2 regions of the Brevundimonas nasdae genome follow, and region 2 is predicted to be linked to the other one. Evidence: predicted binding sites of a transcription regulator. Region 2 holds the regulator's gene; the other holds the start of a gene.
What was found. Region 2 encodes HrcA, which represses chaperone genes, less so after heat shock. Its sites were predicted from a motif close to GTTAGCANTCNNNNNNNNNGANTGCTAAC; they were not measured.
Positions count from the first base shown of each region.

Region 1: a site for HrcA is predicted at 3,201-3,229, ahead of groES (co-chaperone GroES). Genes of this name have one in related genera too.

Region 1 is NZ_CP080034.1:2,918,501-2,925,780, forward strand. Features, by position in the region: gene KWG56_RS14265 (hypothetical protein) at 1-34, opposite strand, end outside; gene KWG56_RS14270 (LysR substrate-binding domain-containing protein) at 131-1,075, shown strand; gene groL (chaperonin GroEL) at 1,141-2,787, opposite strand; gene groES (co-chaperone GroES) at 2,840-3,127, opposite strand; gene KWG56_RS14285 (hypothetical protein) at 3,475-3,936, shown strand; gene pgi (glucose-6-phosphate isomerase) at 3,995-5,602, opposite strand; gene KWG56_RS14295 (hypothetical protein) at 5,703-6,179, shown strand; gene KWG56_RS14300 (thioredoxin family protein) at 6,358-7,011, opposite strand; gene KWG56_RS14305 (protein-disulfide reductase DsbD family protein) at 7,042-7,280, opposite strand, start outside.
Region 2 is NZ_CP080034.1:3,317,514-3,324,793, forward strand. Features, by position in the region: gene KWG56_RS16195 (S8 family peptidase) at 1-1,148, shown strand, start outside; gene grpE (nucleotide exchange factor GrpE) at 1,149-1,721, opposite strand; gene hrcA (heat-inducible transcriptional repressor HrcA) at 1,793-2,851, opposite strand; gene rph (ribonuclease PH) at 2,952-3,677, shown strand; gene KWG56_RS16215 (hypothetical protein) at 3,745-4,158, shown strand; gene pnp (polyribonucleotide nucleotidyltransferase) at 4,265-6,502, opposite strand; gene rpsO (30S ribosomal protein S15) at 6,756-7,025, opposite strand; gene truB (tRNA pseudouridine(55) synthase TruB) at 7,106-7,280, opposite strand, start outside.

The DNA of each region.
Region 1 (7,280 bases), 400 kb from region 2:
ATCCCCACACGGGTTCCTTATGTGTGCGGTGCATTTCTTCCATGGCTTGATCTCCTTTCCTGTCGCCATATTGGGCTTGACGCGGAGGTCTGACAAACGAGACCATGGCGGCGACACATAAGGCCAGCCTATGTCAGACAGTCTTTCCCGCATTCCCCTGGACGCCCTGCGCGTGTTCGAGGCGGCGGCGCGCCTGCTCAGCTTCACCCGCGCCGCCGAGGCCCTGGGCATGACCCAGGCCGCCGTCAGCTGGCGCATCCGCGATCTGGAGGAGCGGCTGGGCCGCGCCCTGTTCGTGCGCGGCGCCCGTCAGGTGGCCCTGACGCCGGAGGGCGAACGGCTGGGCTCGGCGGCGACCGAGGCCATCAGCCTGCTGCGCCGCGCGGTGACGGAGGTCACTGACGCCGATCAGGGCGTGCTGGCCATCACCACCCTGCAGACCATGGCGACCCAGTGGCTGGCGACGCGGCTGGGCGGCTTCCAGCTGGCCAATCCCGATCTGGCGGTGCGGGTCGACACCAGCGCCACCCTGTCCACCCTGGGCGGCGACGGGCTGGATCTGGCGATCCGATTCGGTTCAGGCCGCTGGCCGGGGCTGGAGAGCCGCTTCCTGATGCCGGGCGTCTTCACCCCCCTGTGCACCCCCGCCATGCGCGACCGGCTGAAGCTGACGCGGCCTGAAGACCTCAAACACGCCCATCTGATCGGCGAACCGACGGAATGGACCGCCTGGTTCGCCGCCGCCGGGGTCGCGCCCGCCGACACCGCCGCTCCGCCCCGCCTGACCGCCGACAATCAGGCGATGGAGGTCGCCGCCGCCATGGGCGATCAGGGCGTCGCCCTGGGGTCGCCCATTCTCTATGCGCGCGAAATCGAGCAGGGCCTTCTGGCGCGCCCCCTCACCCAGACCATCGCCCTGGCCGAGGGTTACTGGGTCTGCTACCCGCCCGGCCGCCGCCTTCAGCCCAAGATCGCCCGCTTCCGCGACTGGATTCTGGACACCGCCCGCGACGACCCCCGCGTGGTCGAAGGCGTCCGTCTGGCCGGGCGCGAGATCGGTGAAGCGGGCGGCTGAACAAACAAAAAGGGCGGAGCCTTGCGGCCCCGCCCTTCTGCACTTCAGCAACGGTTGGCTTGGACTTAGAAGTCCATGCCGCCCATGCCGCCCATGCCGCCCATGTCGGGAGCAGCAGCGCCGCCGCCCTTCTTGGGTGCGTCAGCGACAGCAGCTTCCGTCGTGATCAGGATGCCGGCGACCGAAGCGGCGTCTTGCAGAGCTGTGCGGACGACCTTGGCGGGGTCGATGACGCCCATCTTGACCAGATCGCCGTATTCTTCGGTCTGGGCGTTGAAGCCGAACGAGGCTTCGTTGTTTTCCAGCACCTTGCCGACGACGATCGAACCTTCGACGCCTGCGTTTTCCGAGATCTGACGGATCGGAGCCTGCAGGGCGCGACGGATGATGGCGATGCCGGCGTTCTGGTCGGCGTTGTCGCCCTTGACGTCAGCCAGGATCTTCGACGCCTTCAGCAGCGCAATGCCGCCGCCGGGAACGATGCCTTCGTCAGCCGCGGCGCGCGTGGCGTTCAGGGCGTCGTCGACGCGATCCTTCTTTTCCTTCACTTCGACTTCGGTCGAACCGCCGACGCGCAGAACAGCGACGCCGCCGGCCAGCTTGGCCAGACGTTCCTGCAGCTTTTCCTTGTCGTAGTCGGACGTGGTGTCTTCGATCTGGCGCTTGATCTGGGCCACGCGGGCTTCGATCTCTTCCTTGCCGCCAACGCCTTCGACGATGGTGGTGTCTTCCTTGGTGATCGAGACCTTCTTGGCCTTGCCGAGCATGTCCAGCGTGACCGACTCAAGCTTGATGCCCAGGTCTTCCGAGATGACCTGGCCGCCCGTCAGGATGGCGATGTCTTCCAGCATGGCCTTGCGGCGGTCGCCGAAGCCCGGAGCCTTGACGGCGGCGACGCGCAGGCCGCCGCGCAGCTTGTTGACGACCAGGGTCGCCAGGGCTTCGCCTTCGATGTCCTCAGCGATGATCAGCAGAGGACGGCCCGACTGCACCACGGCTTCCAGGATCGGCAGCATGGCCTGCAGCGAGGTCAGCTTCTTCTCGAACAGCAGGATGAGCGGCTCTTCGAGAACAGCCTCCATCTTGTCTGCGTTGGTGATGAAGTAGGGCGACAGGTAGCCGCGGTCGAACTGCATGCCTTCGACGACGTCGACGGTGGTGTCGGCGGTCTTGGCTTCTTCGACGGTGATCACGCCCTCGTTGCCGACCTTGGCCATCGCCTGAGCGATCAGCTCGCCGATTTCCGAGTCGCCGTTGGCCGAGATGGTGCCGACCTGCGCGATTTCCGAGTTGTTGGAGACCGGCTTGGAGTTCGACTTGATCTCTTCCAGCACCAGGCCGACAGCCTTGTCGATGCCGCGCTTCAGGTCCATCGGGTTCATGCCGGCGGCGACGGCCTTCAGGCCCTCTTGCACGATGGCCTGAGCCAGGACGGTTGCGGTGGTGGTGCCGTCGCCCGCCTTGTCGTTCGTCTTCGAAGCGACTTCGCGGATCATCTGGGCGCCCATGTTCTCGAAGGCGTCTTCCAGCTCGATCTCTTTGGCGACCGAAACGCCGTCCTTGGTCGAGCGCGGGGCGCCGAAGGACTTCTGGATCACCACGTTGCGGCCCTTGGGACCCAGGGTCACCTTGACGGCGTTGGCCAGGACGTTGACGCCGCGCAGCATCTTGTCGCGCGCGTCGGTGTTGAACTGTACGATTTTAGCGGCCATGCGGGCTGCTCCTATCTAGGATTTTATTGAAGAAGGTCGTCGACGCGGGTGCTTAGGACAGCACGCCCAGAACGTCGGATTCCTTCATGATGATCAGGTCTTCACCGTCGATCTTCACTTCCGTGCCCGACCACTTGCCGAACAGGATGCGGTCGCCAGCCTTCAGTTCCAGAGCATTGACCTTGCCGCTGTCGTCGCGGGCGCCGGGGCCGACGGAGACGACTTCGCCTTCCTGCGGCTTTTCCTTGGCGGTGTCGGGGATGATGATCCCGCCCTTGGTCTTGGATTCTTCTTCAACGCGCTTGACCAGCACGCGGTCGCCGAGCGGACGAAACGCCATCGGACTTCTCCCTGATGAAACCCCCGAAATCGGGGCATTCTGAAACGGTGAGCGGCACCCTTGCGATCGCCGTTTTGGCAGCCGACCAGCGAGAGTGCTAACGCATCGGGCAAGTAGGGGGACTGGGTGACACCGTCAAGACAATGGCGGAAAACAAACCGCCGCACCCCGACGCCCAGGACGCGGATTTGATGCGCCCGCGATCCCCTGACGCCCCCTCAGGCGATGAACTGAAGATGAACGCACGCCTCAGCAGCACGTTCAGACGGCGCCCCTTAAAAGAGGATCAGACCATCGGTCATGAACAGCGTGTTCGACCGGTTCACCGTTTCAGAGGAGACAGCGCCGTGAAGACCATCAGCAAGATCGCCGCCACCGCCTTCGTTCCGCTCATGGCTGTCACCATCATGGCCGCCAGCCCGGCAGACGCCCAGAGCCGCTACCGCGACTATCGCGACAACGGCCATAACGGCCGCGACGACACAGGCCGCAACGCCCTGCTGGGCGCCGCCATCGGCGGCATCGCCGGGGCCATCTACGGCAATGGCGACGGCAGCTATGTCGCAGGCGGCGCCCTGGCCGGCGCGGCCCTGGGGGCCGTCGCCTCCAACCGCGGCTCCAACTGCGAATACTACCGCGGCGGCCAGTGCTACCGAAACCAGGGCCACTGGGAGCGTGAGCACGGCATCAACAGCCGCAACGGCGGCTACGACTACCGCTACGGCCCCGACCGCCGCGACTATCGCTACGACCGTCGGGACTATGGCCGCGACAACCGCCGCGACTACCGTTACGACCGCCGCTGGTAAGCGACGACAGGTCGAGAATGAAGAAAGGGCGCTCCGCAGGGAGCGCCCTTTTTCGTTGCTAGTTCATCAGACGGGTCATCAGGGCGGCGGTGGACGGGTCCAGATCGGCGGATGGGCCGCCTGCGTGGACGTCCTTCAGGATCGCCTTGGCCAGCACCTTGCCCAGTTCGACGCCCCACTGGTCGAAGCTGTTGATGTCCCAGATCACGCCCTCGACGAAGGTCTTGTGCTCATAAAGCGCGATCAACGCGCCCAGCGCCTGGGGCGTCAGCCGCGCCATGACGATGGCGGTCGAGGGGCGGTCGCCGGTGAAGGTGCGGTGGGTCGAAAGCCGGGTCGCCTCTTCTTCCGACAACCCTTGCGCCAGACCTTCGGCCTTGGCGGCCTCGGTCGACTTGCCCACCATCAAGGCCTGCCCCTGGGCCAGGGCGTTGGACCAGAGCGGCGATTCCGGCGTGTCCTCATAGGTGCGGGCCACGATTACGAACTCGGCGGGCACGACCTGCGGTCCCTGGTGGATCTGCTGGAAGAAGGCGTGCTGGCCGTTGGTGCCGGGTTCGCCGAACACGACGGGGCAGGTCTGGCGCGTGACGGGGGTTCCGTCGCGATGCACCCGCTTGCCGTTCGATTCCATCTCCAGCTGCTGCAGGAAGGACGGCAGGCGGCGCAGCGCATGGGCATAGGGCGCAACCGTCCGCGCCGGACGGTTCAGACCATCGACATTGAACACCTGGGCCAGGGCCAGCAGCACCGGCGCATTCTTCTCCAGCGGCGCCGAGGCGAAATGGTCGTCCATCGCCGCCGCGCCGTCCAGCAGGCCCTGGAACACATCCCAGCCCAGGGCGATGGCGCAGCTCAGGCTGACCGCCGACCACAGCGAATACCGCCCGCCGACCCAGTCCCGGAACGCAAATGTGCGGCCGCAGCCGAACTGGGCCGCCTTGTCCGGCGCCGCCGTCACGCCGATGAAATGCCTGGTCATTCCGTCCGCAGGCAGGGCCGCCGCCAGCCAGGCCTTGGCCGCCTCGGCATTGGCCAGGGTTTCTTGCGTGGTGAAGGTCTTGGACACCACCACCACCAGCGTCGTCTCGGGATCCAGCCCGGTCAGGGCCTCGGCCATGTCGCGCGGGTCGATATTGGCCACGAATCTCAGGTCGATGGCCGGGTCCAGCGGGCGCAGGGCGTCCCAGACCACGCGCGGCCCCAGATCCGATCCGCCGATGCCCACATGGACGATGGCCTCAAACCGCCTGCCCGTGGCCCCGGCCTCAGCGCCCGACCGCACAGCCTCGGCATAGGTTTTCATCTCGGCCCGCACGGCGTCCACTTCGGCCGACACCGGCTCGCCCAAGGCGTGGAAGTCCGCCCCGACCGGCGCGCGCAGGGCCGGATGCAGCACCGCGCGGCCTTCGGTCAGATTGACCGCCTCGCCCGCGAACAGGGCCGCGCGCCGTCCCTCGACATCGCTGGCGCGCGCCAGATCGAGGCAGGCGTCGAACGCCTGACGCGTCCAGCTCTGTTTCGACAGGTCCAGATAAAGACCCGCCGCCTCGACCGACATCCGCTCCAGACGGTCGGGATCGGCGGCGAACTGATCGACAATGCGCGTGCGCGCCGTCTCGGCTGCGGTGCGGTCGAAGGTCGTCCAGGCGTCGGCGCGCGTCATCAGGCAGTCCTCTGGGGAGCGAAGAAGGTAAACTCTCGTTTACGGCTCAGGGTTACACCCGTTCAACGTCCTAGCCGACGATGAAACAGGAAGTCAGCCCATGTCCTGCGGCCTTGCTCTCACAATCGCCCTGGCGATGTCCAATCCTGCTGTGGCGCTTGCCGCCGAACAGCCCCCCGCAGCGGTCGGCGCGCCGGTCTCGGTGGCGGGCGAGCCGCTGTTCGCCGACATCATCGCCCGCTCCGGCGCATTGAAGTCCGTCGTCGACGGCTGGTCCGCCTCCAAGGCCGCCGATGACGCCGCCTTCTTCACCAGCCAGGCCTTCACCGGCTTCAAGACCCAGGCCGACGCCTTGGCCGATCTGGATATGCAGGGCCACCTGATCCTGAAGGAGCGCGGCACCGACGGCGATCTGAAATGCATCCTGCGCGGCATCTCCGAGGACATCCCCAAGAAGATCGCCGCCGTCCAGGCCGCAGCCACCCCCGCCGAGCGCGCCGTGGCCCTGTCGGAGCTGTCCTATCTGCTGAACGACAACGTCGAAGTCATCACCGCCCCGCCCCAGCCGGAAGTCTGAGGCTCTAGGCGACATGTCTCCCTCCCCCTGCGGGGGAGGGCAGGCCGCGCAGCGGCCGGGTGGGGGCGGCGCCGCGATACGGCGCGGACCGAAGCCAGCTTCAAGTCGCCCGGCCGTCCCCACCCGGTCTCGCCTGCGGCTCGACCACCCTCCCCGCAGGGGGAGGGAGACGCCGATTTCACCCCGTCACCGTCTCCGGATATTTGATCGCGCAGCCATAGGGCTGGGCGAAGGCGGTGCGGACCGGGCGTTCGGCCTTCACATCCTCCAGCGCGGCGCGGACGAAGTTGTTCGCCCCCTCCAGGTCCTCGACCTTGCTGGTCGGGCGGTCGTCGATGCCGCCTTCGAAGACCAGGCGCCCCTGGGCGTCAATCACCCGCATGTCCGGCGTCGTCTTGGCGCCATACAGTTTGCCGACCTCGCCGGTCGGGTCCAGCAGCAGATGGGCATAGGCCGACTGGTGCTTGGCCTTGTAGGCGCGGGCGGCGTCGCCCTCGACAAAACCTTGGGTGCCCGGCGCCGACGAGACGATGGTCAGCCAGACCACCCCATCCGCCTGGGCCTCGCGCTGCAGGGCCTGCATCGCGCCGGTGTAATGTTTCTGGACATAGGGACAGCCCTCGTTGGTCCATTCCAGAACCACGGTCTTGCCCCGGAAGTCGGCCAGCGAACGCTGAACCCCGTCGGCGTCGACCAGGGTGAAGGCGGGGGCCAGCCCCTCTTGAGCCGCAGCGGGCGCGGATGCGTTTTCAGCGGCGGGCGCCGAGGCCTGCGGCTGGCAGGCGGCTAACAACGCCGCAGAGGCGGCGACAACAAACAGACGGCGTAGCATTCAGACACTCCCCCATGTTCAGGGTCGGCGTCAGCGCGCCGACTTCAGGGAGTCTAACACCACGCCTTCCGTCAGCAGCTGCGGCAATATGCGCGGCTCTCCGCCGCCCGCTGGATACATCAGATACAGCGGCACGCCCGAGCGTCCGCGCCGCTCCAGCTCATAGGTGATGGCGTCGTCGCGGCGGGTCCAGTCGCCCACCAGATAGACGGCGTTCGCCTGCTCCAAAGCCTCGGCCACGCGCGGCGAGGACAGGGCGGCGCGCTCAT
Region 2 (7,280 bases):
CCATCACCACGAGGACAGAGCCCGGCAGCTTCATCGGCGGGGCGTTCGGCGACGCCTTCGGACGGCAGACGGCTTTGAACACCGTATTGTTCGACAGTTATCAACGCATGTTCGCCGTCAATCTGGGCTCGGCCTATCCGACGGCGCCGCGGCGCTCCTATCAGGCCGAACCGTTCGAGCCGTCACGCACGGCCTATCAGACCTTCGCCCTTCCCAACGGCGGGCGGCTGAACCTGATCGCGGCCCAGCCCCAGGCGACGCCTGAGCCGATCGCCCCCCGTCATGATCTGACCCGCCAGCCGTGGATGGGCGACGAACCGCGTCAGGAGGCGATGATCGGCTTTGAAATGGGCCGTCTGGGCTTTTCGGCCTGGCAGGGGCGTGGTGGGGCGTCTTCACCCTTCAGCGGCGGGGCAGGCGACGGGTTTGCCGCCCTGGCTCAGGCCGATCACGCCGTGCGTGGGGTGGTGAAACTGGGTGCCTTCGCTCTGTCGGCCGATACGGGTGGCGGGGATCGCCGGATGCCGCTGCGCCGGGTCGAGGAGGACGCCTCGACCTACAGCCGCGCCAGTCTGGCCTGGCGTCAGCAGAACGGCGGCCTGAGCCTCAGTCTGGGGTCGCTGGATGAGCGGTTGGGGCCGTTGGGCGCCTTCATGCCGTCCGGGTCGGACTTCGCCCTGCCGTCGCGGACCACCTTCTACGCCGTGGGCGGCGACTGGCGGCTGAACACCTGGGCTAGTCTGGTTGGAGAGGTTGGCATGGCACGGTCCGAGATTTCAGGTCGTTTCCTGAACATGGACCGCGCGGCGATCAGTTCGAACTGGCGGGTCGGTCTGCTGGGCGACTGCCGCCTGGTCTGCGACCGGATCAGCTTCACCCTGTCCCAGCCGTTGCGGATCGAGAGCGGCAGCTTCTCCGCCCTGCTGGCCGACGTGCCGCTGGACTATTTCGATCCGCTGACCTGGTCGCGCCGCAGCTTTTCGGCGGCCCCCAGCGGTCGCCAGATCGACTTCACCGTGGGCGCTCAGCGGGCGCTCTCGGACGGGTCTATGCTGACCATCACAGGCGTGGCCAGCCGCGAGCCGGAGCATGTGAAGTCTGCGCCGCCGGCCTTTGCGCTGATCGGCGGCTGGCGGCGCAGTTTCTGATCAGGCCTTGCTGTCGAAGGCGTGCCCATCGGCGGCGGGCGCGGCGTCATAGGGGTTTGCGGCCTTGGGGCCGGACCCCTTGGCGGCGACGACCACCATGGCCGGGCGGATCGTGCGGCCGAACAGTTCAAAGCCGGATTGCATGGTCTGCAGCACCGCGCCACCGGGGACGGTGTCGGACGTCTGTTCGATCATGGCTTCGTGCAGGTGCGGGTTGAAGGCGTCGCCCGGTTCGGGCTTCACCAGCTTCAGGCCGTTGGTGTCGAAGGCCTGAAGCAGCGACTTCTGCGTCAGCTCCAGACCCGTCACCAGACCGGCGGCGGCGCCTTCGGAATCCTTGGGCGCGGCCATCAGGGCGCGCTCCAGATTGTCGGCCACGCCCAGCAGATCCTTGGCGAAGCGCTGGATGGCGAAGGCGCGGGCGTCGTTCTGCTGCGTCTCGGCGCGGCGCTTCAGGTTCTCCATCTCGGCGGCGACGCGCAGGGCGCGGTCCTTCCACTCGTCGCGCTCGGCGATGACGGCGTCCAGCGGGGCCAGATCGTCGCCCCCATCCACGGACGGATGGGCGTCCAGGCCATGTTCGGCATTGGCCTCTGCCGTTTCGGCGTCCAGTTCGTTGAAGTCGTCGTTAAGGGGCTTGTCGCTCACTTGTCGTTCCCGTCCAGCATTCGGCCCAGCACCCGGGCGGTATAGTCCACCAACGGAATGACACGGGCGTAGTTCAATCGTGCAGGCCCTATCACGCCGATGGCGCCCAGGACCCGTTGTCGGCCGCTCATATAGGGCGCCGCGATCACAGCGGAACCCGAAAGTGAAAACAGTCGTGTTTCCGCGCCGATGAAGATGCGCACACCCTGGGCGGCGTCGACCCCGTCCAGCAGGCCGATCAGCTGTTCCTTCTGCTCCAGATCGTCGAACAGCACGCGCACGCGCTCCAGATCGGCCAGGCCCTCTGTGTCCTGCAGCAGATTGGCGCGGCCCCGCACGATCAGGGCGCGCTCGCGGTCCTGACCGCCGGACCAGGCGGCGAAACCGTCCTCGACCAGACGGGCGGCGGTCTGGTCCAGTTCGCGGCGTGCGATCTCCAGCTCCTGCGTCATTTCGCGCTTGGCGTCGGCGAAGGGCCGACCGCGCAGACGGGCGTTCAGGAAGTTTGAGGCCTCCACCAGGGTGGAGGGGGTGACCCCCGCCGACAGGGTCATGATCCGGTTCTCGACCGTACCATCATCGGCGACGATGACCGCCAGGGCCTGATCGCCGCCTAAGGCCACGAACTCGACGTGTTTAACCCCTGAATCGCGCACCGGGCTGGAGACGACGCCCGCCCCGCCCGCCAGACCGGACAGCAGGTTCGACGCCTCATCCAGAGCAGATTCAAAGTTCCGACCCCGTCCGGCCAGCCGCCCGTCGATCTCGCGACGTTCCTCCTTGGTCAGGTCGCCGACCTCCAAAAGGCCGTCCACGAACAGGCGCAGGCCTGCGTGGGTCGGTATCCGGCCCGCCGAGGTGTGGGGCGCCGCCAGCAGGCCCGCCAGAGTGAGGTCCTGCATGGTGTTGCGGATCGAGGCGGGCGACAGAGCGATACCGCCCAACGACAGGGTGCGCGACCCGACCGGCTCTCCCGTCTCCAGATAGCTCTCGACGATGCGGCGGAAGATGTCGCGGGCGCGCGCGTCCAGTCCCGCCAGTCCCGCAAGACCCAGATTCGGGGATGGGCCGCCATCGAACGGCGGGGTTTTGGGGGCATACAGGCTCACGGTTTCAGGATAAGCACCGCCGCCACAGCTTCCAAGGGATCATATCATGCGCCATTCGCAACGCACCGATGACCAACTGCGCACCGTGACCATCGAGACCGGCGTCAACCGCTACGCCGAGGGTTCCTGCCTGATCAGCTTTGGCCACACCAAGGTGCTGGTTACCGCCTCCATCGAGGAGAAGGTGCCGGGCTGGATGCGCAATACGGGCCAGGGCTGGGTGACGGCCGAATACGGCATGCTGCCGCGCGCCACCCATACGCGGGGCCGCCGCGAAGCCGCTGCGGGCAAGCAGTCGGGTCGCACCCAGGAAATCCAGCGCCTGATCGGCCGTTCGCTTCGCGCCGTGGTTGATCTGAAGGCGTTGGGCGAGCGTCAGGTGCTGATCGACTGCGACGTCATTCAGGCCGACGGCGGCACGCGCACCGCCTCCATCACCGGCGCCTGGGTCGCCATGAGCTCGGCGCTGAACTATCTGCGCGACGAGGGGGTGCTGAAGGTTGATCCGATCCTGGACCAGGTGGCGGCGGTGTCCTGCGGCGTCTGCGACGGGGTTCCGGTGCTGGATCTGGACTACGAAGAGGATTCGGAAGCCGAGGCGGATTCCAACTTCGTCCTGACCGGTTCGGGCCAGATCGTCGAGGTCCAGGCCACAGGCGAGAAGCGCGGCTTCTCGCGCGCCGAGTTCGACCGTCTGTTCTCCCTGGCCGAGATCGGCTGCACCGAACTGTTCGCCCTGCAGAAGGCGGCGCTGGAGGCTGTGCGTCGATAAGGGGTTTCGCGCGTTAGTCGGACGGGTCATCGTTCCGGTGATCCGTCCCGAAGACCCGGAGAGCCCGATGCGCCGATCCCTGTTCGCCTGCTCCGTCCTTGCGCTGGCCCTGGCGGTGTCCGCCTGTCAGCGAAGCGGGGAGCATCCCGATGCCGCCCCCGCACCGACCGAAGCGCCTGCTGGACCGGCGATGACGCCGATTCAGACCTCGCCGCCCGTCGCGTCTGAAGATCCTCAGACCAGCATTCCCGAAGGCCCGGACATGGCGCCGCGCCCCGTGCCGGTGACGGACGAACCGTGTCGTGACGCCATCGGCGAGACGGTCTCTGCGCGTCTGGTGCAACGCTGCATCCAGGTCAGCCCTGCAACCCATCCGCCTTGCAACGCCGCCAATCCCTGCGCTCTGATCCAGGGCGAGATCGACCGGTCCTGCGCCATGTATGGGCCGGGCGAGACCAAGCCGAAGGAATGCGCGGGCTGAGGCCTGCGCTCAAGCAGCCCGCGACTCCGTCGGGGGCTGCAGCGCCCAAGAAAAAGGCCCCGCTGTCGCCAGCGGGGCCTTCTCGTTTCAGGCGTTATGCCGTGGCTTAGTCGCGACGACGACGTCCGCGATCGCCACCGCGATCACCGCCGCCTTCACGCTTGGGACGACCGCCGGTGTCTTCCGACAGCGGGGCCTCGCCGCGCTCGGCGCGTTCAGCATTGATCTTGTCGGTGATGTCTTCACCGGTTTCCTGATCAACGACCTTCATCGACAGCTTGGTCTTGCCGCGGTCGTCGAAGCCCAGGAACTTGACCTTGACCTCTTGACCTTCCGACAGGACGTCAGCCGGGTTGGCGACGCGTTCCAGGGCGATCTGGGACACGTGGACCAGACCGTCCTTGGCGCCGAAGAAGTTCACGAAGGCGCCGAAATCAACGACCTTCACGACCTTGCCGGAATAGATGGTTCCGACTTCCGGCTCCGAGGCGATGGACTGGATCCAGGCCTTGGCGGCGTCGATCTTCTCCTGGTCGTTGGCGGCGACCTTGATGGTGCCGTCATCGCCGATGTCGATCTTGGCGCCGGTCTTCTCGACGATCTCGCGGATCACCTTGCCGCCCGAACCGATCACTTCACGGATCTTGTCGACCGCGATCTTGATGGTTTCGATCTTGGGTGCGTGCTCGCCCAGTTCGGTGCGCGGCGCGTCCATGGCCTTGGACATTTCGTCCAGGATGTGCAGGCGACCAGCCGAAGCCTGCGTCAGAGCCTGTTCCATGATCTCCTTGGTGATGCCGGCGACCTTGATGTCCATCTGCAGGCTGGTGATGCCTTGCGACGTGCCGGCGACCTTGAAGTCCATGTCGCCCAGGTGGTCTTCGTCGCCCAGGATGTCCGACAGGATGGCGAACTCGCCCGACGGTTCCAGGATCAGGCCCATGGCGATGCCTGAGACCGGACGGATCAGCGGAACGCCCGCGTCCATCAGGGCCAGCGACGAACCGCAGACCGTGGCCATCGAGGACGAGCCGTTGGACTCGGTGATCTCGGAGACCAGACGGATGGTGTAGGGGAAGTCTTCCTTCGACGGCAGCATCGGACGGATCGCGCGCCAGGCCAGCTTGCCGTGGCCGATTTCGCGACGGCCGGGCGAACCCATGCGGCCTGCTTCACCCACCGAATAGGGGGGGAAGTTGTAGTGCAGCAGGAAGGATTCCTTGTAGGTGCCCTGCAGGCTGTCGATGTACTGCTCGTCTTCGCCGGTGCCCAGGGTGGCGACGACCAGAGCCTGGGTTTCGCCGCGCGTGAACAGGGCCGAACCGTGGGTGCGCGGCAGGACGCCGACTTCCGACACGATGGCGCGGACCTTGTCCAGGGCGCGGCCGTCGACGCGGTGTGCGTTCTCGATGATGTCGCGACGCAGGACGTCGGCTTCACATTCCTTGAAGGCGGCCGAGAATTTGGACGAATCGACGCCCTCGGGGTTCTCGTCGGTCTTCACCAGGGCGGCGGCGGCGGTCTTCTTGGCCGCATCGACGCCCGAGCGACGGTCGTACTTGCCCGGGTGGGCGTAGGCGGCCTTGATATCTTCGCCGACCAGCGCCTTGATCGAGGCGACGACGTCGGAGTGGTCTTCGGCCTGGAAGTCGAAGGGCTCCTTGGCGGCGTGTTCTGCCAGGTCGATGATGGCGTCGATCACCGGCTGCATGCCCGCGTGCGCGAACATCAGGGCTTCGAGCATCTTCTCTTCCGACAGCTCCTTGGCTTCGGATTCGACCATCATCAGGGCGTCCTGCGTGCCGGCGACCACCAGGTCCAGGTCCGAGGTCGGGATCTGGTCGATGGTCGGGTTCAGGACCAGCTCACCGTCGATCAGGCCGACGCGCGCCGCGCCGATCGGGCCCATGAAGGGCACGCCCGAGATGGTCAGGGCGGCCGAAGCGGCGACCATGCCCAGGACGTCCGGGTCGTTCTCCATGTCGTGCTGCAGCACGGTCACGACGACCTGGGTCTCGTTCTTGAAGCCCTTGACGAACAGCGGGCGGATCGGACGGTCGATCAGGCGGGAAACCAGGGTTTCCTTCTCCGAAGGACGGCCTTCACGCTTGAAGTAGCCGCCGGGGATCTTGCCGGCTGCGAAGGTCTTTTCCTGGTAGTTGACGGTCAGGGGGAAGAAATCCAGGCCCGGCTTGGGGGCGCGGCCATAGACGACGGTGGCCAGAACCACGGTCTCGCCGTAGGTCGCCAGCACGGCGCCGTCAGCCTGGCGGGCGATGCGGCCCGTTTCCAGGGTCAGCGGGCGTCCGGCCCACTCGATCGTCTTGCGTTTGATATCGAACATATTTCGTCTTTCGTATCCCGGCGGGCGTATTCCCGGCGGGGTCCCATCATTGGGTGGAGCGCGGGGCGTTCAGTCCCGAGGTCCGTGGATCGCCGCGCCATCGCGGAAGACCCGGTGAGGGCCGACCTGGCCCTCGCGTCTGCGCCGTTTCAGTCCCGCGGTGCACGGGTCGACAAATCAACAGCTAGGAACACAACGAGGCGCGGACGTGACCGCCCGCGCCTCGAAATGATCTCTATCGCGGTCCCGCGCCTTAGCGGCGCAGGCCCAGCTTGGCGATGAGCGCCTGGTAGCGGCCGGCGTCGACCTTGTTCAGGTGGTCGAGCAGGCGGCGACGTTGCGACACCATCTTCAGAAGGCCACGACGCGAGTGGTTGTCCTTCTTGTGGGTCTTGAAGTGTTCGGTCAGGTTGGCGATGCGTTCCGACAGGATCGCGACCTGAACCTCGGCCGAGCCGGTGTCGCCAGCGGTGCGGGCGTTATCGGCGATGATCTCGTGCTTGCGTTCAGCAGTAACCGACATCGAAAGAGTCCTTTCTTGGCCTATCGCGCTTCGCGCTACTTGAGGCCGTGGGGTCTCGGCCCTTGCCGGATGGCGTGGGCCTAGAGGTTGAAAACGCGGTCGGGTTCTAACCGGCCGGCCCGCAACTGACAGAGTGCGACGAGGGTCTGGCCCTGAAAGGCTGAAACCGTGCGCGAACCGTCGCGAAGACGATCCTTGAGGGTTTCCACCTGACGGGGGAGCAGAACGATCGGGCGTCCCTGCCGAAGCGAGAAG